3 regions of the Salinispirillum marinum genome follow, and region 2 is predicted to be linked to each of the others. Evidence: predicted binding sites of a transcription regulator. Region 2 holds the regulator's gene; each other region holds the start of a gene.
The links. Region 2 encodes sigma-54, which starts transcription at its own class of promoters, with help from an activator protein. Its sites were predicted from a motif close to TGGCACNNNNNTTGCTNT; they were not measured.

Region 1 (7,143 bases), on a different contig from region 2:
TCGTTGAAATTCAGCCCGCCGTCTCGCCCACTCAGCGTTTTCTTGGTTTGCAGATCAATCATGCGTTCCGAGTTGCGGTTATCTGCACTGGGGTCTTTGTTGTAGCCAATATTAAAGCGATCTCCGGCTTCCGGCCGGCCGTCAATTTCAAATTGATAGCCCGTGAAGGTAGGTTGCGCGACAGGATTACCGCCAAACAGATTGCCATACGATGGCTCTGAAGCCAGCGAAATGCCTTCATCCATGCGCACATCCACCTGTCCGCCCATGGTCAGCTTTTGGGAGGCATTCTCGCCCAAGCCTTCCACCTTCATCACCACCTTGAAGCTCATGTTGCCGCGCTCATCAATAGAGACAGCAACACGTCCCGGTGCGTCAGCACCGTTCAACCAAGGATCATTACGCTTTATCCGCTCTTGCGACGCCAACTCGGCTTCAATCTTTTGCGCAATACCCAATTGCAACTCTTCACCGGTTGCATAGTTATCGGTCAGTTCGATGGAAGCTTTATCACCATAGGGTGTGGTGAATTCGTAAAGGTAAGGCCCACGGTCAGAAAAATCGAAGCCACGATTGGCACTGAGTAACCCGCGCGTATCCGCACCGATAGCATCCAGAAACGTCTCCTGGCCATTACTGATTTCCAAACTGTCGCCTGCGCCTACTGCGCCACCCAGTTCACGGTCACCCTTGTATTCGATGCGAATATCTTCGCCGGTGGAAGAGAAAATCCGCACTGATTCACCGTCACTGACGGCCGTAATTCCCAATTCTTCCAAGGCGTAACTGCTGTTAATGCGACCCGCGATAAAACTTGGGGTAATCGGGTCTGGAACATCGCGTTCAAAACCCGGTTTGAAGATGCCCTGCACCTCCCCAACCGTTTCACCCAACATGGTGATGTCGACACCATTGATGAAAATCTCGGTGCGTAAATCGCCATTTTCCGGCGGACTGGCGAACTGAAAATTGGATAATTCTACTTCGGTAAATGCTCGCGCACTGACACCGGAAATAGCACTTACCGCAGCGGCTACTTCAGCGGCCGTCGCCCCTGCCGGTATTGACAGCCGCTCAAGCAGTTGCGGCTCACCATCCGCACCTATTGTTTGAAACGTCACACGCTCGGCATTGAACCCATTATTCGGCCAAAAATCGGGTTGACTGGCGGACTGTGTGAAGGGCACCTTGGGTAGCCAACCAGCATTACTCGTGACCTGAGTTTCACCCACATTGTTGGAGAACAATGCGTTAGCGACACCCGGCGTAAAGGGTAAATTACGCATCGGCGGTTGCAATTGGCGTGGTCGCTGAGGATCACTGTTATCCAATAAGCTGTACGACGTAGGGGTATTGAACACCACGAGTATGGGCGGCGATAACTCCCCCGGTACGGCAAATGAATCCGTATTGGCATCCAATAAAACACCTTGGTTAATATCACCGGTGCCTTGATTGGATAAACTCGCACCCCCACTGATGGGCATCGCAAAGGCCAATTCTGCCGGTTGTTTCAAGACTTGAGAAAAATCGCGTGCACCGCTACGCGTGGGTTGAAACAAGAAACGGTCTCCGGCTTGAAAACTGCCGGACACGAGTTTTACCTCGACCCCTTCAAAGCTCAACGTGGCCGGACGCTCACCTGAAATAACGCCGTTACTGACCACTTCACCATCATCCACCCGAATGATTTCATAGTTGGCATCGCGCGGGCCGGTGAAACGCATTTCATAGTCACTGGTGGAAAGCTGGTTGATGTCACGAATATAGACTTCCACTACACGGTCGGTTGGTCGTGCATTGTTAAAGTTGTACTGCACCCGGCCCCGTGCCAATGCTACATCGTTGTAGTCGGTAAACATATCAGAGCCAAAGTTGCCGAACAGGTTGATGCCTACCGCTTGTTGTTCGTTAAACGCCGTGGCCACCCCAATGGCTACCCGCCCTAAATAGTTCAGGGCCTCGTCCAGGTTTTCATTACGGAATTTGAGCACACCACCAATTTGTCCACCGGATACAATGTCTGTTACCACGGTGCGTTCTTTGCGGTTTAGGTAGACCAAGTCAAACCGACTCGGGTCTTTAATACCCGGCTGCACTTCTATGCGGTTGAACTCGTACCCCAACACCAGTGCTTGCCCGGAGCCGATGTAGACATCGTAATTGCCATCGGCTTCCACGACATCCACACCGACCAGCTCGGAGAGCTGTCGCACCAGCTCATCCCGCTTATCCAGTAGCTCATTGGGTGGCGCGCGCCGGGCGTCACCAACCGAGTTGGCGATGTCTTGGTTCAACTGCGCGATGGACTGGGAAATGGTGTTCACTTCACCGGCAAAACTTTGCAGCTGGTTATTGATGGTGGTGTTTTGTTGGTCCATACGCTCATAGACCAAATTAAAACGATCCTGCAACACACTGGCGGAACCCAGAAAGGCTTCCCGTGCGGGTATAAACCCAGGGCTGTCCGATGCCGTTTGCAAGGCTGAAAAGAACTCGGTCAAGACCGGGCCAATGCCGGTCCGTTCATCGCCCAAGAGTTTGTTGATTTGATCAATGTTGTCCCGATACGACTCAAACCCTTTAAATTGCTGCGTATCCGTGCGCAGTTGTTCCGTCGCAAAGCGGTCATAGAGCCGACGAATAGTGGTAATTTCAACCCCGGAACCCACATACCCGACACCCATAAACTGAGAATCAGCCGAATTCACCACCACTTCCTGGCGGCTATAGCCGGGCGTGTTGGCGTTGGAAATGTTATTACCTATAACCTCCAGGTGCTTTTGCGATGCACTCAACCCGGTCAGGGCAGAATTCAGTAAGCTCATGGCTGCTCTCCTAGAACGGCTAAGGTTTGATGAAACAGCGCGTCCATCATCGGACTTTGGGCAATGCGTTGTATTTTCTCGGCATATTGCGGATCAGTCGCATAGCCTGCGGCTTGCAAGGCTTCAACATAGGCAGCACCATCATCGGCGACAGCGAGCGCCTCGGCATAACGCGGGCTACTGCTGAGGAACTGGCGATAATCGGCAAAACTTTGATCCAGACTCTCATAGGCCCGGAAGGCCGCCTGAACGTTGACCGGCCGTCCGGCCAGATACTCCTTGGTGGTTACCGTAGCGCGATCACCAGACCAACGATGATCGGCCTTGATGTTAAATAGATTGTGGCTGCTGTCACCATCGGCCCGACTGATTACGTGACGACCCCAACCGGTTTCCAACGCCGCCTGCGCCACCAAATAACGAGGGTCGGCATTCATTTCTTCCGCCACGGCCGCCGCGTGCGGTATCACCGCTGCCACAAAGTCTTCCGGCGTGTTGAACAGCGCCTGCTTTTGTTCGGCGGTTAAATTCGATTCGGGTGACATTGATGACAGAGATTCCAATAACTCCGTATCACCAGGACTGGTTACCGACGGCAGAGTATTCGCTTCGGGTGCCCGCAAGGTGGCCGGTAAAATTGCCCGTCCATGCCGGTCAAGCGGCAACACATCCGGCGAACCATTGCCGCCTTTTGCTCGTTGAGCTTGGCTGCTCAATTGTTGATAAAGTGCATCGGCCAACCCCATGCCGCCCTGTTGCGACATGTTCAGCGACATCTGTTCATCCAGCATTTGTTCGTAGAACTCGGTTTCGTAGGAGCTCAGGAAACTGTCGGGGTTCAGGGTTTTCGTGGCTTCACGCATGCTTTTCATGATCATCTGCGTGAACATGGACTCAAATTGCTCGGCAACGGCACGCAGCGCGCCTTCTTCGTCACTGCCGGCCTGCCGCTTGATCGACTCAAGTCCTTGCAGGTCGGTGTAGACAAAGGCGTTGCTGGATGCTGTATTACTGAAGCTATTTAAGGCCATACCATTCTCTGTTACAGATTCACTGTAGTTGTATCAGCAAATGGCGTGCCAGAAGGGGATTGTGGGATTGAGTCGTGGGTAAGTTTGTGAAATTCGTATGCCAGTGCATAGTAGGCCAAACTGGCGGAGAGTATATGCCTTAAGGCGCGACTCCCGGCCTGCCCTGGAGCGCCGTAGGCATATACTCTACGGCTGTTTGGCGGATAAAAGAGACGGATTAAATGACAATCAACTCAGCGTTCAACGCACCGGCCTGCTTCATGGCTTCTAGAATTGCCATCAAGTCACTGGGCGACGCACCCACTTCATTTACCGCCGTCACCACGTCTTCCAACGTTGCTGTTGGGCCAAATAGGAACATGCGGTTTTCTTCTTCATCGATAGCGATTTCCGCATCCGGTACTACCACGGTTTCACCCTCGGTAAAGGGTTCAGGCTGCGCTACCTGTAAGGTTTGGTCGATGGTTACCGTCAAATTGCCATGCGTAATGGCCACCGGCGAAATGCGCACATGCTGACCGATCACGATGGTGCCCGTGCGTGAATTCACAATCACTTTCGCCCGGCCTTCACCCTGCTGCACTTCCAAGTTTTCCAGCACTGCCAAAAAAGAAACCCGTTGATTCGAATCACGCGGCGCGGTCACCCGCACGCTACCGGCGTCCATCGCATAAGCGCTGTTGGGGCCCAACAGATCATTAATCGTCTGCGCCATGCGAGTTGCCGTCGTAAAATCCGCACGGTTCAAATTAAACGTAAGGTAATCGCCTTCGTTAAAGCCGCTGGCAACTTCACGCTCAACGATAGCACCACCGGGGATACGCCCCGCGCTCGGTACGTTGACGGTGATGCTGGACCCATCAGCCCCTTCGGCTCCGAAACCACCCACCAACAAATTACCTTGCGCCACGGCATAGGTGTTCCCGTCTGCGCCACGTAACGGGGCCAACAACAAGCTGCCGCCGCGCAGCGAACTGGCATTGCCCAACGAGGATACCGTGACATCAATCGGCTGCCCTGATCGGGCAAAGGCTGGCAAGGTGGCATGAATGGATACTGCGGCCACGTTGCGTAAACGCGGGTCTACGCCTTCCGGAATGGTGATGCCAAATTGCGCCATCATGTTGCTGAAGGTTTGGTTGGTAAAGGGCGCACGATCACCCGTGCCGTCAAGACCCACCACCAAGCCGTAACCCACCAGTTGGTTGTCGCGCACACCCGCGACGGACGCGATGTCTTTGATGCGGTCAGCCACGGCCACGGTAGACAAACAACCCAACACACCCAGCCATAACAATCGATTTAATACACGCATGAGGTTAACCATTTTTTGACACACGAAGATATACCGAAGAAAGAGCAATTTTCATGCCGTAAAACCACCCGAAAATTTCATTCCTCCGGACTGAAGCGACGCCAGAGCAGCATGGCCTCTTCCGCATCCTGCAGGCGGCTGATCGCCTGTCCGCAGAGTGTTCTGGAGTTTCCAGGATCTGGCAGTGCCACCCAACGCAAGCAGTGTTCACCGGCCTGTTCGGCCGCACCCTCCATTGCCGCGTTATCAACAGCAGCACCAAAGCTTTCACGCAGCAATAGCCCTTCATCCAACCAACCTATGACCTGCCCACTGGACTGTTGATTCGCCGTCCCGATCATTTGGTATGTTTGCTGCCAGAGGGGTAGAACAGGCTGTTCTTGATTCAGAAAATTTTCTGTGGCCAGCAGAGCGATGTGCTGTGGTCCACCGAAGCCGAAGGCCTCAAGCAGAACGTATTGACCGTTGTCACTTAATGTCCAGTTCCCCAACCGATAATAGTCCGATACCCAAACCGCGTCGCGCTCGCCACCGGAGTCCACCCACCAAAGCTGGGCGTTCAACGTATTCAATGCACATAACCGTTGGCCAAGACCAATAGCTGCGCATTGCGCCGTGACATCTACGGATCGGGTTGGTTGGGTCGTTTGTGACCAAGCGAATGAGCAGACGAAGCTCAACCACAGCAATAGGGACACCAGTGGGTAAAGAGGACGCATAACCTGTAATCCTAAGATAGGGTGGGCACAACCCTGTACCCACCGGCATTCAATGCCCTTTAGAACGGAAACCAACCGCTGTTCAGCGCGCGGGTCAACCAGCCCTGACGCGTAGAATCTGCCAATTCTCCCGTACCGCTGTAAGCAATGCGCGCATCCGCCAGTTTACTGGACGCCACGGTGTTGTCCAAATTGATGTCCTCCGGCCGAATCATCCCGGTAACCCGCAAATACTCTTCCCCACGCGTCAACGTGATCCATTTTTCGCCCTGCACGCGCAACACGCCGTTGGGATAGACCTCCGCCACCGTGACACTGATCGCGCCTTCTAAGCGGTTGCTCTGGTTGGCTTGCCCACTGCCCGCAAAACTGCGGTCGCCATTCACACTGGCGGACAATGCATTATTCAATACCCGCAACTCGTTGCCACCAATCACCGGGGCGCGCAAATCGGCTTCCGAAGATTTACTCGAATTTGTCTGACTGGATTTTTGCGATACCGTCCGCTCGTCCAGAATAATGGTGATCACATCGCCGACACGGTGGGCATTCTTATCGCCATAAAGCTGAATACCATAGGCCTGCGCGTAAATAGACCCATTGGCCGGTGGCGGTGTCATGCTGGTTTGCACGGGCACGGGCGCCCATGCGGGTTCATCTGGCCGTTCATCCAACTTCAGCTCACCGGTTGAGGTGCAGCCGCTGATCACAGCGGCACCTACCAACAACGTCAGGATTCTTATCGGTTTCATCGTTTCTGCCTCCTCGTCAGGCATCGCGGTAGCGGATTTCGTTACCCGCCGCTACGATTAAAGATTCTGCGTAATAGAGCCCAGCATCTGGTCGGCGGTGGACACTACTTTCGAGTTCATTTCATAGGCGCGCTGGGTGGAAATCATGTCGACCATTTCTTCCACGATCTTCACGTTAGAGGTTTCCAACGCCCCTTGAATGATGGCCCCAAAACCATCAAATGCCGGTACACCTTGTTGTGGCGCACCTGAGGCTGCAGTCTCTAGGAACATGTTGTTGCCGATGGCTTGCAGACCTGCCGGGTTGATGAAGTCCACCACTTCAACCTGACCGATCTCAATCGGCAAGTTGTCACCGGCAAAGACAGCGGTCACGATGCCATCGCTGCCGATGGTGAGCGTTTTGGTTTGCTCTGGCACCACCAAGCCCGGTTCAAGTAAGGCACCGGACGCGGTAACAATTTCACCATCGGCATTGATATGGAAGGTGCCGTCACG
Region 2 (7,143 bases):
GGTTGGTCATCGTTTCTTGCACCAGTTCATCTGCCAACTGGTCGCCCATCATGGTCAGCCCGGAGGAGCGGGCGTAACCTTTAATTTGCGGTGCAAAATGGCGAAAGAGTTTGGCGAATGCATCTCGGCTTTGATTACCGGCGATAAGTTCCAGGCAATCAGCCCATTCGTCTGGTGTTGTCACAGTGGCCTTGCCTATGGAGGTCATGGGGTTAGCTCGCATGATCAAACAAATCCTAGGAATTTGACAGGGTTACGAGCCGACATTTACGTTGGATCACAGCGTGGGTTGAATTTCTTCTCGCAAGACTTGAAACAATTTGCGCCGGTGTTTGAACTGGCTGGCCGAGGTGTGGGGCTCATGCGCAGTTTGTTCTGCTTCTTGCTGAGCATTGCGGACCAACTGACGCAAATGTTGACGGTCGGCATGGGGAAAGGCATCAAAAAAGCGGGCTACGGCATCCGGATCTTCGATGAGTTCGGCACGCCACCGTTCACATAGGACGGTCAACTGAAGATGCACTTCGCTGCTGGGATCATTGAAATCGAGTGCTTTTTCGATGGCCTCGACGTCGGCATCTCGCATCAAACGGCCAATGTATTGCAATTGACGGCGTTTGGCTTCATGGCTTTTCAGGCGCTGTGACTCAAGCAACGCTAGCAAAAGAGATTCTTCAAGCGGAAACTCGCGCAATTTTTCCGCCGAAAGTTCAAGGAGGCGATTACCCACCGCTTGCAAACGTTCCATCTCGCGTTTGAGTTCCGATTTGGAAACTATTTCGATGTCGTTGTCTTCAACAACCATCTTTTTTTTACGCGCCATCTCGGTTATTCACCTTCTTCAAAATAATTATCGATTAATGCTTTTATGGCATCGTATGCGGCTTGCTCGTCGTCCCCTGACACCTCCAGGGTCAATTCTGTGCCTTTGCTGGCGGCCAACATCATGATGGACATGATGTTGCGCGCGTCCGAACGGCGGCCGTCTTTTTCCAGTATGACACTGCTGGAAAACTGCATGGCCAGCTTATTTAACTTGGCTGAAGCCCGCGCATGCAGACCCAATTTGTTGATGATGGTAATGGGTTCTCTGATCATGACAGCGTGGACTTCAACTCCCTGTGGCGTAATTGAACGGAGGTGTAACGGGGCCGGTAAATTTGGGCCAATTGTTGCGCGACATAGACCGAGCGGTGTTGGCCGCCGGTGCAGCCAATGGCAATCGTCAGGTAGGCCCGGTTGTTGGCGGCATAGCAAGGCAGCCAGCGATCCAGATAGCTGCGGATGCTGTCGATCATATCGCTCACATCCGGTTCCTTATGCAAAAATTTCTGAACCGGCTCGTCCAAGCCGGAATACTTGCGCAGTGCCGGGTCCCAATAGGGATTGGGTAAGCAGCGCACGTCGTAAATCAGGTCGGCATCGTGCGGTGTGCCATGCTTAAAGCCGAATGACATAAACAACAACGCCATTTCCTGACGCGAGGTACCTGCGACGCGCGTTTTTATCTGATCGCGTAGCTCGTAAATCGACAGCCCCGTCGTATCAATGTTCAGGTGGGCCATGTTTACGATGGTGTCGAGCAGGGCGCGTTCACCGTGGATGGCTTCTTGTAACGAGGTGTCGTCGCCGGTGAGTGGGTGCTTACGTCGGGTTTCAGAGAACCTTTTGTGTAAGGTCACTTCGTCGGCGTCTAAATAGACGATGTCTAGGTTTATGGTGTCCGGTAATTGCGCAACGATCTGTGGGAACTGACGCAACGCCTTGGTGGCGTTTCGCGCATCAATGCAGACGGCCACTTTTTGGTTAATGTTCCCTTGCAGCATTTCATTCGCCAATTCCGGCAACATGGTAATCGGCAGGTTATCGATGCAGGTATAACCGACATCTTCCAATACGTTCAGTGCGGTACTTTTACCGGAGCCGGAGCGTCCGCTGATAACGATGAGATCCATGTTGATGCTTCCGCAGGCTTATTCGGCGATGAACGCCGCGTAAAAGGCATGAGCATCCGGCGCCTGACGCATGGCCTTTAAGCGCGCGTCATCATTGAAGCGTTCAGCAACGCGAGACAGCAATTGTAGATGTTCCGTACGGGCTTCTTGCGGCACGATCAAGGTGAATACGATGTCGACCGGCTTCTGGTCGAGGGCATCAAATTCAATGGGCTCTTCGAGCTTTACCAGCAAACCGAAGGGGGCAGCGCAGTTTTCCAGCCGACAGTGAGGAATGGCTACGCCATTACCAAACCCGGTGGAACCGAGGCGCTCTCGCTCGATCAGGCTGTTAAACAAGGCATCCGCATCAAATTCCGGTTGCAAGGTGACGACATGATCGCTGATGAGTTGTAGGGTCTTCTTTTTGCTCTGGCTCGGCGCACCCCAAAGGGTGCGCTCCAGACTAACGACGTCGTTAAGGTTTGGCATAAAAAATTAGCGACCGTTCCCGTGCAGGCGATCTACGGTCTTTTCCTTGTGTTTGAGAAGTTGTCGGTCCAGCTTGTCGACCATCAGGTCAATCGCTGCATACATGTCTTCGTGCTCGGCGTCGGCAAACAGTTGACCCCCTTTGATGTGCAGGGTGGTCTCTGCCTTTTGTCGTTGTTTCTCTATGCTGAGCGTGGTTTGTACGATGCTGATTTGATCGAAATGTCGCTCCAATCGATCCAGTTTGGTGGTGACGTACTCGCGCAGTGGGTCGGTTAATTCTACATGATGGCCACTGATGTTTATTTGCATAGGATAACTCCTTCTCGCGAATGACAGGTCGTTAGGACAACGACCCCAAAAAAACGCTTTGTCTCTATGTAATAAGTGTAGCTGACTTTCGTTTCAAGTGATTGATCTGGATTAATGTTTTATTTACACAAGGGTCTTGCGTTCATTCGACGGCGGAATGTTCATGGCCTCACGGTATTTGGCAATGGTCCGGCGCGCTACATTGATCCCTTGATCTTTTAATAGGGTAGCAATTTTACTGTCACTGAGCGGCTTTTTGGTGTTTTCCGCACTGACCAACTTTTTAATCAACGCACGAATAGCGGTAGAGGAACACTCGCCACCGCTGTTGGTGCTGACGTGGCTGGAAAAGAAGTACTTCAGCTCGAAAATACCCCGTGGGGTATGCATGAATTTTTGTGTGGTGACCCGCGAAATCGTTGATTCATGCATTTCAACGGCTTGGGCGATGTCATGGAGAACCAACGGTTTCATGGCTTCTTCGCCGTATTCTAGAAACCCGCGCTGATGCTCAACGATTTGCGTGGCGACCTTGAGTAACGTTTCATTGCGGCTTTGCAGGCTTTTAATGAACCATTTGGCTTCTTGCAGGTTGTCTTTGATGTAATTGTTGTCTGCGCTGTTGTCGGCGCGCTTGATCATTGAGGCGTAACCGCTGTTAACACGTAAGCGAGGCGCAATTTCCGGGTTAAGTTCGACCAGCCAACGGCTGTGTTCGAGGTCTTTGCGCACGATGACGTCAGGAATCACATATTCCGATTCGTGGTTGGATATGCTGGTGCCGGGCCTTGGATTGGTTTGTTGGATCAACACCATGGCGTCGCGCAATTGCTCTTCCTTTATTCGCATCTTGCGCAGAATTTGCGGAAAATCTTTACTCGCCAGCAGGTCGGCGTAGTCCGTCACCAAACGAATCGCTTCTTTGAGCAGCGGGGTGTCGGCCGGTAGTTGGCGCAGCTGTATAGAAATGCATTCGCTGAGATTCTGCGCGCACACGCCGGTCGGCTCAAATTGTTGTAGCCGATGCAGTACCGCCATCATTTCGTCCATTTCCAGTGGGTCACCGTCTTGACCAAGCTCTTCTTCAAGTCCTTCAAAGATGTCTTCAATGGGTGAACACAACAGGCCGCTCGGCTCCACTGAATCGATGATGGCCGTCGCAATGATTCGGTCCCGTTCATTCATCGGGGTAAGATTCAACTGCCACATCAAATGATCGTATAAATTGTCATCCGCGACCGACTGATTTTCAAAGTTGTAGTCATCATCGCCGCTGGGCATAGAAGCGCTGGTGGGGGCGTGTTGGTAGATGTCATCCCAATTGCTGTCGACCGAGAGTTCATCGGGAATTTGTTCGTTCCACAGATCTTCTATTTGCGGGTCGTCGGCTTTATCGTTGCTGCTGACGGTAATCGATTGATCATCGGATTGACTGTTGGCGTCGTTTGCGGGCGCATGCTCATGATCCGCTTCATGTTCGTCAGCCACTTCTAATAGTGGGTTCGAGTCGAGCGCTTCTTGGATCTCTTGTTGTAAGTCCAGAGTGGATAGTTGCAATAATCGAATGGCTTGTTGCAGTTGAGGCGTCATCGTCAACTGCTGGCCCATTTTTAGCTGCAAACTGGTCTTCATGTCGCTCCTGATACTACCCGACGCGGCTCAGTGTTGGCCGCGAACTGTCTAAAAATAACCCGGGAAAAGGGTTTCACATTAAAGGCGGAAGTGTTCGCCGAGGTAAACCTCACGAACCTTTTGGTTGGCAAGTATATCGTTTGCGCCGCCCTCTGCAATAATAGTACCACCTCCGACGATATAAGCACGCGCACAAATGTCTAAAGTTTCTCTGACGTTGTGATCCGTGATCAAGACACCGATGCCTTTATCGCGTAATTGGTACACGATGTCCTTAATATCCGAGACGGAAATGGGGTCTACCCCGGCAAAGGGCTCGTCCAGCAGAATGAAGTCGGGCTCGGACGCTAACGCCCGGGCAATCTCAACGCGTCGTCGCTCACCGCCGGAAAGCGCGATGCCCAAGCTGTCGCGGATGTGCGTAATATTGAATTCTTCGAGTAGGGACTCCATTTTGCGATGGCGATCGGCTTTCGACAGTTCTTTGCGCAACTCCAGCACGGCCATGATGTTTTGTGCCACGGTCAGCTTGCGAAAAACCGAGGCCTCTTGCGGCAAGTAACCGACACCAAGCTGTGCCCGCTTGTGCATGGGCAGACCGGTCAGCGAGCGATCATCCAATAAAATGTCACCGGCATCATTGGCAACGAGGCCAACAATCATATAAAAACAGGTGGTTTTACCTGCACCGTTTGGCCCCAGCAAACCAACCACTTCGCCCGTGTTGACATAGAGTGATACGTCCGTGACGACACGGCGTTTACCGTATGTTTTGGCAAGATGCCGGGCGATCAGCTGTTTGGCCATTCTCTTCCTCATTGGTTAAGCACATGGAGACGCGTTCACCTTCACTGCCGTCCGGGGCGCGAAAGTTTGATTCAAAATCATCCGTTTCCTGGTTGTAGCGAATGTAATGTGCTGTCGCGATGTTGCGGCCCTGTTGCAGACGAGCACTGCCCTGTGCGGTAATCACGCCGGTTTCCGCATCGTAGGTCACCGTTTGGCCTTCCAAGCGGGTGATGGGTTCATCAAGGTCAAATTGGTCGGCTACCCAAGCCGGTTCGGTTCCCGACGCTACCAGGCGGGAAATTTCATTATTGTCATTGCGATAGACCACCACCTCTTGCCCTTCAATGTGCAGCGTGCCTTGGGTAATGACCACATTGCCCGTATACGTCATGACGTTAGCGCGTAAATTTCCCTGGTTGCGATCGGCCACAATATCGATGGGCAGGTCGCGGTCACCGGGAACGGCGTAGATGGCGCTGCTCAGCAACAGACTACTGATCAGGACGGAACGTTGAACGAACGTGCTCATGCAGGTCGAACTCCATGGTTTCAAGGTTCAAGGTCATGCCAATGGCATCCGTGTTCATGCGTTCTCCTTGGCGAATATTGACCGCTTGCTCGGTGGTCGCCAGTTGAGACGCTGTGTCATATTGCAGTTGTTCTGTGTGAATGACCAGCGGTGTTGGGTGGTCCGGGTCGTTGGTTACCACAACATTCCCGGTTAACAGCCAATGTTGCCCTTGCTGTACTCGGGCGGTGTCAGCCGTCAAATGGTTAGGTGGAGTGCCTGCAGCGCGGACTATGGGTTGCGTGAGCCATAATTCGTCATTGGCGGAATAGTATTCTGCAGCGCTGGCCGTGAGTGTGGAAACCCATGTGCCATCAGCCTTTACGGTAACGCGCTCAATACCTTGCATGCGCAATTGTGGGAGGGCGGCGCTCTCTTCCGTGACGACAGGGGCCAAAGGGGTGGTGCGCGCTGACCACCATAACCCGAGCACACTGAGCCCGATGGCCAGTAACGGAAGGCCCCAGCGCCAAGCCACTACGCCACTCCGGCGCGCAGCAAATCATGCATGTGAACGATGCCAATGGGTTCATGATTGCTGTCGATAACAACCAGTGCGGTGATCTGTGCTTGCTCCATCACATACAATGCCTCCGCCGCCAACGCACCCGGCCCGATGGTTTTTCCGCCGCGATGCATAACATCGGTCACACGTGCGGCTTTAAGGTCAATATCGCGTTCGAAGGTGCGACGTAAGTCGCCGTCGGTGTACACGCCCAACAGTTGATTCTGATCATCGATGACCGTGGTCATGCCCAGGCCTTTTTGGGTCATTTCCAACAAGGCGTCAGAGACACTGGCGGTGGGGGCAACTTTGGGAATGCGGTCGCCGGTTTGCATGATGTTTTCAACCTTCAGCAACAGTCGCTTACCCAAGCTGCCGCCGGGGTGGGAGAAGGCGAAATCTTCGGCCGAAAAACCGCGCGATTCCAGCAGGGCAATGGCGAGGGCATCCCCCAGCACCAGCGCTGTTGTGGTGCTGGACGTGGGGGCTAAATTTAACGGGCAGGCTTCAATGTCGACGCCGCTGTCCAACATGGCGTCGGCTTCTTGGCCAAGCGTAGATTCGGCTTGCCCCGTAATGGCGATCACCGGTATACCCAGTCGTTTAATCGCTGGCAGTAACGAAATGATTTCGTTGGTTTCACCGCTGTTTGATAGCGCAATAATGGTGTCATCCCGCGTTATCATGCCCAAGTCGCCGTGGCTGGCTTCCCCTGGGTGCATAAAAAAAGCCGGTGTGCCAGTACTGGCCAGTGTAGCTGCAATCTTATTGCCGATATGACCTGACTTGCCCATGCCAGTGACCACGACCCGGCCTTTACCGGCCAGAATCAATTCGCAGGCCTTGGAGAAATCATCATCCAAGCGATCCAGCAAGGCGCTGATGGCCTCGGCCTCCATTTGTAAGGTGCG
Region 3 (7,143 bases), 230 kb from region 2:
CTAAGGGCTGCAAGGCATCGGATAGCGCGCCCAAACTGCACGCAACGGCCCGAGGAAATTGCGTATCCTGTAAAAGGAACCGCAATACATCCGGGCCCTTGACGCGCAAGCGCACATGTTGGCGATACATCTGATAACCCGTGAGTGACTTCAACACACTCATCCATTGCAGGTTTTCAAAGGGCGTCAGTTCTTCTGGGGTTTTCGGTAACAGGTTCGCGGAACGCGCATCAATGATTCGGGTCGTCATGTCGGCACGTTCCAGTTGCCGCCCTAAAGACAAAAAGGTTTTTACCCGCGTATTGCTCAACGTGCCCTCAATTAATCCAATCACGGCCTGAATGCTGCGAATAACGCGCTGCAAGAACGCATCACGATTGCGCGGCGTTATGCCTTTTTCCACTCGATCACGCGTGCTCAAATAAAGCTGGTTCACTTCTTCCCAGATTTCACGGGGCATAATATCCCGCGTAGTGCGCAAATTTTCCCGCGCATACGCCAACGATGACAAAATCGAACTCGGAAAAGTCAGGTCTCCACATAAAAAGCTCAACACGTTTTGTTCGGTGCTTTTTTTGTAGCGCTCGGCAAAGGCGTCTTCACCTTCCAGAATCACCACCAAGGAATCCCAATCCACTTTTTCGGCACTGGGAAAGTCCAACAACAGATGACCATTAACGCTGATCAAACGGGCAGTATCTTCAGCGCGCTCTAAATAGCGGGCCAGCCAATAGAGGTTTTCTGCGACTCTCGACAACATAATTACAGCCCTCGTCCATCAACAATCCACGTATCTTTACTGCCACCACCTTGTGAGGAGTTGACCACCAATGAACCCTTGGTGAGTGCCACGCGGGTTAAGCCGCCCGTTGTGACATAGGCTTGCGGTCCCGACAAAATAAAAGGCCGTAAATCGACATGTCGAGGCTCCATGACCCCATCAAACAACGTCGGTGCGGTCGACAAGGCCAACGTTGGCTGGGCCATGTAATTGCGGGGATCACGCTTAATGCGCTCGGCAAAATCCGCACGTTCTTCCGCGGTAGCATAGGGACCGATCAACATGCCGTAACCACCGGACTCGTTAGCAGGTTTCACCACCAGCTTGTCTAAATTCGTCAGCACATAATTACGGTCTTTTTCTCGCATGCACAGATAACTGGGCACATTGGGCAACAGGGCCTCTTCACCCAAATAGTATTTGATGATTTCCGGCACGAAGGCGTAAACCACCTTGTCGTCGGCGACACCCGCTCCCGGTGCATTCACTAAGGCAACGTTACCGTTACGCCATGCCCGCATGAGTCCCGCGGCGCCTAACTGAGATTCCGGGTTAAAGGCTTCAGGGTCGAGGAACAAATCATCAACCCGACGATAAATCACATCCACACGCTGCAAACCATCGACCGTACGCATGTACACACAGTCGTCTTCCTGCACCACCAGATCCGACCCTTCGACCAGAGCCACCCCCATTTGCTGAGCCAGATAAGAGTGTTCAAAATACGCCGAGTTAAAGATACCAGGGGTCAAAACAACAATTTCTGGGTCATCCCCCGGTCGCGGCGACATCGACACCAACATGTCATAGAGGTGTGCACAGTAGTCATCCACCGGCTCAATACGCCCAGTCGCAAACATCTCCGGCAGAATACGCTTGGTGACGTTGCGGTTTTCCAACATGTAAGACACCCCGGAAGGAACCCGCAAGTTATCTTCCAGTACATAGAGCGTGCCGTCTTTGTCACGTACTAGGTCAGAACCACAAATGTGCGCCCAGGTTCGGTGCGGCGGACTGATACCGACACATTGCGGACGAAAGTTCACCGATTGCGCCAGCACTTCAGCCGGGAACACACCCTCTTTAATGATGCGCTGGTCATGATACAAATCATCGATGAACAAATTTAGGGCATGCACGCGCTGCTTTAGCCCCTTTTCGGTGCGCAACCATTCTTGTTTTTCGATGATCCGGGGGACTATATCAAACGGCCAAGTTCGCTCAATGGTGGCGTGTTCGGAATAAACGGTAAAAGTTATACCCATGACTTGAATGGCAACATCCGCAGCCCGTTTCAGCTCGTTTAAGTCTTCGGTGGTTAATCCGGACAAGTAACGGCACAACGTATCAGCGGCAGCATGCGGAACGCCGGGGGCGCGCATCAATTCATCATAAAAGCCGTTGGTCGCGTATGCTTTCCAATTCAGTTCACTCATTCTTCAGCACTCCATGGTTCTCTCTTATTACCGCCTGCCTTGTCGATACTCTAGCAGGTGATGCGGCACGCTGGCTTTCTTTCGTCTTTATTTAGCCATACCGTAGCAATAGCTGTACCATCTAAGCATCAACACCTTCGGTGGCACAAGGCTTGCTGCAAAACGCAAGAACATAACCACGTTTTCGCTTGTCACCCATGCTGTCGATTGTGGACAATCTCACCTTGATCTTAACGCAGGAACGTCTAATAAGATGCCTAAAAGTTCCCTCACGTCAGAAGAACTGCGGCAACTCTTGCACGAATACCAGGTGCCGGACGACTGCCACAACGAATTGTTTAGCCCCGATGGTCATCTGCGCAGCGGTTGGTCTTGGGTTATGGATGATATTGCGGACATTGGCTTGGATGGTCTGGCCCAGCAAGCGGACGAAGCACAGCACTTGCTGCATGAGAACGGTGCAACCTTTAATGTCCACAAAGACGAGCCGCAACGCATACGTTCTTGGGCTCTAGACCCTATTCCTTACATCATCGCCACCGAAGAGTGGGCCGAATTAGAGCAAGGTCTGGCGCAACGCAGCCGCTTGCTGGAAGCGCTGGTCGATGACTTATATGGGCCGCGCCGGGTCATCGAAGAGGGCCTCCTGCCCGCCGAATTGGTTTTTAGCCATCCGTCCTTTCTTTTTTCGGCGGTGGGCGATGCACTGACCGCGGAACAAAGGCCAATGCTGATTCTGCATGGCATGGATGTGGTACGAGATGCAGCTGGCGCGTGGCGCATTCTATCCGACTTGGTGCAAGCGCCCACCGGCTCCGGCTATGCCCTGGAAAACCGGATTATTCTTGCCCGTGCTCTGCCCCGGCTGTATCGCGAGGCTCCGCTCTGTCGCCTTGCCGGTTTCCTACAAATTCAACATCGCACCCTCCTGGAACTGGCGCAAACCCCGCGTGAAGAACCCAACATCGTTTTATTAACCCCAGGCCCCGGCAGTGCGGGTTACTTCGAACACGCCTGGCTGGCAAATTATATGAATTTCTCCCTGGTCGAGGGCGGAGACCTCGTTGTCCGTGACGGTCAAGTCGCCATGCGCTCCTTGGGGGGGTTAAAACGCGTTGACGTGATTGTCCGGCATATTACCGATCCTTGGTGTGATCCACTGGAACTGCGCGGCGATTCCCTGCTTGGCGTGCCTGGCCTTATGCAGGCAGCGCGGCGAGGTGAAGTAGAAATTGCAAATACCTTAGGGGTTGGCGTGTTGGAACACCCGGCTTTGGCTGGCTTTCTGCCATCATTGTGTGAATTTCTCTTGCAAGAGCCCCTGTTGCTGCGCGGCAAAGATACGCGCTGGTGTGGGGACGACCAACAATGTCAGGACGTGACACGTCAGCTTTCCGACTGGCAAATACAGCACGTGCATGAGCCACAAAACGTCATCGACCCCCGACAGATGGACAGCACTGAGCGCGCGAAGTTAAACCAGGAACTGTGCGAGAACGGTCACTTATATACTGCCAGCAAGGCGCTTCAGCCCAGCATGGCCCCGTGTTTCAACCGCGCCAATGCCACGATCGAAGCACATGCTGTCTATCTGCGTTTTTTTACCCTGACGGATCCGGAAGACATGCGCAAGCCTGCTCTGGAACGCGCCTTCCGCGTGATGCCAGGGGGTTTGGCTTGGGTATCGGACCACGCGGAGACACTCATTGACAGTGACCTCGTCAAGGACATTTGGGTACTGGCACCGGTGCCACAACCACACATCAGCATGTTACAGCACGCTCATAAGCCTATTATTGCCACCCGCGACGGAGAGGACTTACCGACCCGTGTTGCCGAAAGCTTATTCTGGATGGGACGCTACGGTGAGCGCCTGGATAACCGTGCTCGCTTGCTGCGTGAATCGTTAACCCACTTGCTGGAATATGGTCAACGCAACTTAGCTGAATCCGTCATTTCCGACCTTTTCGTTGCCTTGCGAATCAACCTTCAGGACGTGCATAACCTGCAAAGTATGGAAAGCCGAAAAAGCCCAAAAGCGATGGTCGGCAAAACCAATCCGCAGTTTTTATTGATGCGCAAGCAGTTGCTTGCTTTGTTGAGTGAAGAAGCACCCGACAATTTGCCGTGGTTGTTCTCCTTATTGTTGCGTAACGGTCGTGCGGCACGCGCCCACCTCGGTGACGACGCGTGGCGTACTCTAAACACCTTGCGGCAAAAGCTGGAAGAACAAACACGTAGCCCCGGTGCGACCAGTGCACGGCGCAGCCTCGAAGAAGTGATCACTTACTTGGCGGCATTTTTTGGCCTGTGCAACGAAACCATGCCACACCATTACGGCTGGCGTTTTATGGACATCGGACGGTTTATTGATCGCTTGCAATCCACGTTAGATCTGCTGCGCTTGGCGCTGGTGTCTTCCACCCGCCCCGGCATACCGCTCTGGGAGGTCGTATTGGCCAGTACCGATAACCTCACCGCCTATCGGCGACGCTATCGGTCTCAGCTGTATCCTATTGCCATTCTGGACTTGTTGTTATTCGATGAGACTAACCCACGGTCCGTTGGCTATATGCTCAAGCGATTGGGACGGCAAATTGAACGTTTGCCCAATCAGACCGGCACACCCTTTCGCAGCCGTGAAGCGCGACTGGTCATTGAGGCGACCAGCCGATTGCATTTGGTAGCACCGGAGAGCCTGAGTGAGCTCGATCACTCAGAGGAAGCGCTCGCCGTACTGGCACAACTGCTAACCGACTTAATGGAGCCCATTTCCGCCTTGTCCGACGCCATATCACACAGCCATTTCAGCCATGCCGAAACCCCCCGGCAACTGGTAAACGTGCAGGGGGGAGTGTAATGCGCTATCGCCTTCGCCACACCACACGCTACGAGTATTCCAGCGCCGTAACCCTAAGCCACAATGAAGCGCGCCTCAAAGTGCGTGAATTACCCTGGCAACATGGCGAACACGCCGCTTTTGATATCGAACCCACCGCAACCCGTCTACATGAGCGGCATGATTTCTTTGGCAATCATGTGTTGTATTTTGCGATTCAAGATGTTCACGACGCCATGGCCGTCACCGCCACCAGCGAAGTAGTAACCGATGCGACGCAACTCCCGCAGTTCAATTATACGCAGAGCTGGGAACACGCGGTGCAGCAACTGCGCAGCACTGCACTGCAACACAGTCCGGATACCTATGAAGCACGCCTCTTTACCATGAACTCCAATTATATAAAACGTAGCAGGGACTTGGCGGCATTTGCGCGGCGCTCCTTTACCCCACATCGGCCACTGACCGAAGCACTATTGGATCTGAACGCCCGTATATTCCACGAATTTACCTACGACCCCGAATTCAGTTCCTTAGCTACGCCCATCACCGAAGTGATGGCAAGTAAGCGGGGGGTCTGTCAGGATTTTGCCCACCTCGCCATTGGTGCCCTGCGCTCCATCGGTCTCGCCGCTCGTTACGTTAGCGGGTACCTAGAAACCGACCCACCACCGGGACAAACCAAGCTGATCGGCGCAGACGCTAGCCATGCTTGGCTTTCGGTCTGGATACCCGACGCCGGGTGGATGGACATTGATCCCACCAACGGCGGGGTGCTAACAGAACGTTACTTAACGCTCGGCTGGGGGCGCGACTATGCCGATGTACCACCGCTCAAAGGGGTTATGAGCGGTGGTGGTAATCACAGCCTGCATGTAGAAGTGGACGTACTTCCGATCTAAAGATCGGCAAATCTCATCCAGATCTAGCGTGCATCCTGTAACAATTGTTCTGCCAAATTCTTTACATTGTTGTAGGAACTGGTCGCACCGGAATAGGCGTCGAGCTGTTCGGCATCGCCGGTCTTCACTAACTGTTGAATATAGCCCGGGTAGGCCGATAACTGCGATATGCCCGCAGCGGCCCGCCAGCGCCCAGCGTAGCCGTAGTCACGGAGTTTGCTATTGGTGACCGCACCTTCAGCATTGCGCTGGACTTCATCATAGTGAGCGCTCACCACATAACCGCCGTTTATCGTTATCTCTAACATCCCGATCCAGCCACGGCTATCTGGCTGGGTTTCCGCATAGTACGAACCATCCCGGTATCCACCCCGTGCCCCCCCCTCTTGCACAAGGTGACCGGCAGCGCTTGCTTCTGCTAAGGCAGCAGAGACTACCGTTTGAAATACCGTATGCGCCGATGTTGCGCCGGTGAACACATCCACTTGGTCCACATCACCCGTGCTCAGCAAGCCAGCAATATAACCGGGATAAGCCGATAACTGCGACACTCCGGAGGCATTGCGCCACCGCGCGGCATAGCCATAATCACGCGCTTTGCTTTGGGTAATGGCGCCGTCTTCGTTGCGTTGCACTTCATCGTAATGCACGCCCACAATTTGGCCACCGTACACGGTGATTTCGACAACACCAAACCATCCACGTCCGTCCGGCTCCCCTTCGGCGTAGTAGGTCCCGTCCTGATAGCGCACGGCACCGCCAACACTGACCGGCACCCTCGGAGCGGCAGACACCAAATTCGGTTCGGGCAAGGCCACAACCGTTGCACCCTCCAACACACCTACCTGCATGCTGGCCAGCATACGAGCAGCACCCGCACTGTGGCTATGTCCGGCAGCATCACCTGAGAAAGCCTCAGAGGCGGGCTTGCCACACCAAGCAACGAGTTCTTCTAGCGTACTGGGGTGGTTAGGTATGTAAGCCGTGATGTCGTAAACGCGGCCACCAATTTCTTTCCAGCAGCTTTCCGCCGTGCTGTGCTGCGACAGCTCGTCTAGGGTGATAACACGCGCTGACGTTGCGGCTGTTGCCTGTCCGCTCGAACTGCCCAACGAATGCACTAAGAACAACGTAGCTATGCTGGCGACAAAAGCAATAAATAGGGAATAGGCTATCTTGTTCATA

Region 1: the regulator sigma-54 is predicted to act here: its motif matches at 3,893-3,910, upstream of flgJ (flagellar assembly peptidoglycan hydrolase FlgJ).
Region 3: the regulator sigma-54 is predicted to act here: its motif matches at 2,320-2,337, upstream of ACFOSD_RS01395 (circularly permuted type 2 ATP-grasp protein).

Annotation. Positions count from the first base shown of each region.
Region 1 is NZ_JBHSAL010000002.1:850,412-857,554, forward strand. It holds gene flgK (flagellar hook-associated protein FlgK) at 1-2,828, opposite strand, end outside; gene flgJ (flagellar assembly peptidoglycan hydrolase FlgJ) at 2,825-3,859, opposite strand; gene ACFOSD_RS11125 (flagellar basal body P-ring protein FlgI) at 4,077-5,174, opposite strand; gene ACFOSD_RS11130 (hypothetical protein) at 5,252-5,893, opposite strand; gene flgH (flagellar basal body L-ring protein FlgH) at 5,953-6,645, opposite strand; gene flgG (flagellar basal-body rod protein FlgG) at 6,703-7,143, opposite strand, start outside.
Region 2 is NZ_JBHSAL010000001.1:40,121-47,263, reverse strand. It holds gene ACFOSD_RS00240 (sigma-70 family RNA polymerase sigma factor) at 1-184, opposite strand, end outside; gene yjgA (ribosome biogenesis factor YjgA) at 278-823, opposite strand; gene ACFOSD_RS00230 (HPr family phosphocarrier protein) at 829-1,098, opposite strand; gene rapZ (RNase adapter RapZ) at 1,095-1,955, opposite strand; gene ACFOSD_RS00220 (PTS sugar transporter subunit IIA) at 1,974-2,426, opposite strand; gene hpf (ribosome hibernation-promoting factor, HPF/YfiA family) at 2,433-2,738, opposite strand; gene ACFOSD_RS00210 (RNA polymerase factor sigma-54) at 2,862-4,370, opposite strand; gene lptB (LPS export ABC transporter ATP-binding protein) at 4,449-5,177, opposite strand; gene lptA (lipopolysaccharide transport periplasmic protein LptA) at 5,131-5,688, opposite strand; gene lptC (LPS export ABC transporter periplasmic protein LptC) at 5,651-6,205, opposite strand; gene ACFOSD_RS00190 (KpsF/GutQ family sugar-phosphate isomerase) at 6,205-7,143, opposite strand, start outside.
Region 3 is NZ_JBHSAL010000001.1:266,458-273,600, forward strand. It holds gene ACFOSD_RS01390 (alpha-E domain-containing protein) at 1-760, opposite strand, end outside; gene ACFOSD_RS01395 (circularly permuted type 2 ATP-grasp protein) at 763-2,217, opposite strand; gene ACFOSD_RS01400 (circularly permuted type 2 ATP-grasp protein) at 2,471-5,077, shown strand; gene ACFOSD_RS01405 (transglutaminase family protein) at 5,077-5,958, shown strand; gene ACFOSD_RS01410 (cytochrome b5 domain-containing protein) at 5,982-7,142, opposite strand; gene ACFOSD_RS01415 (ferredoxin reductase family protein) at 7,139-7,143, opposite strand, start outside.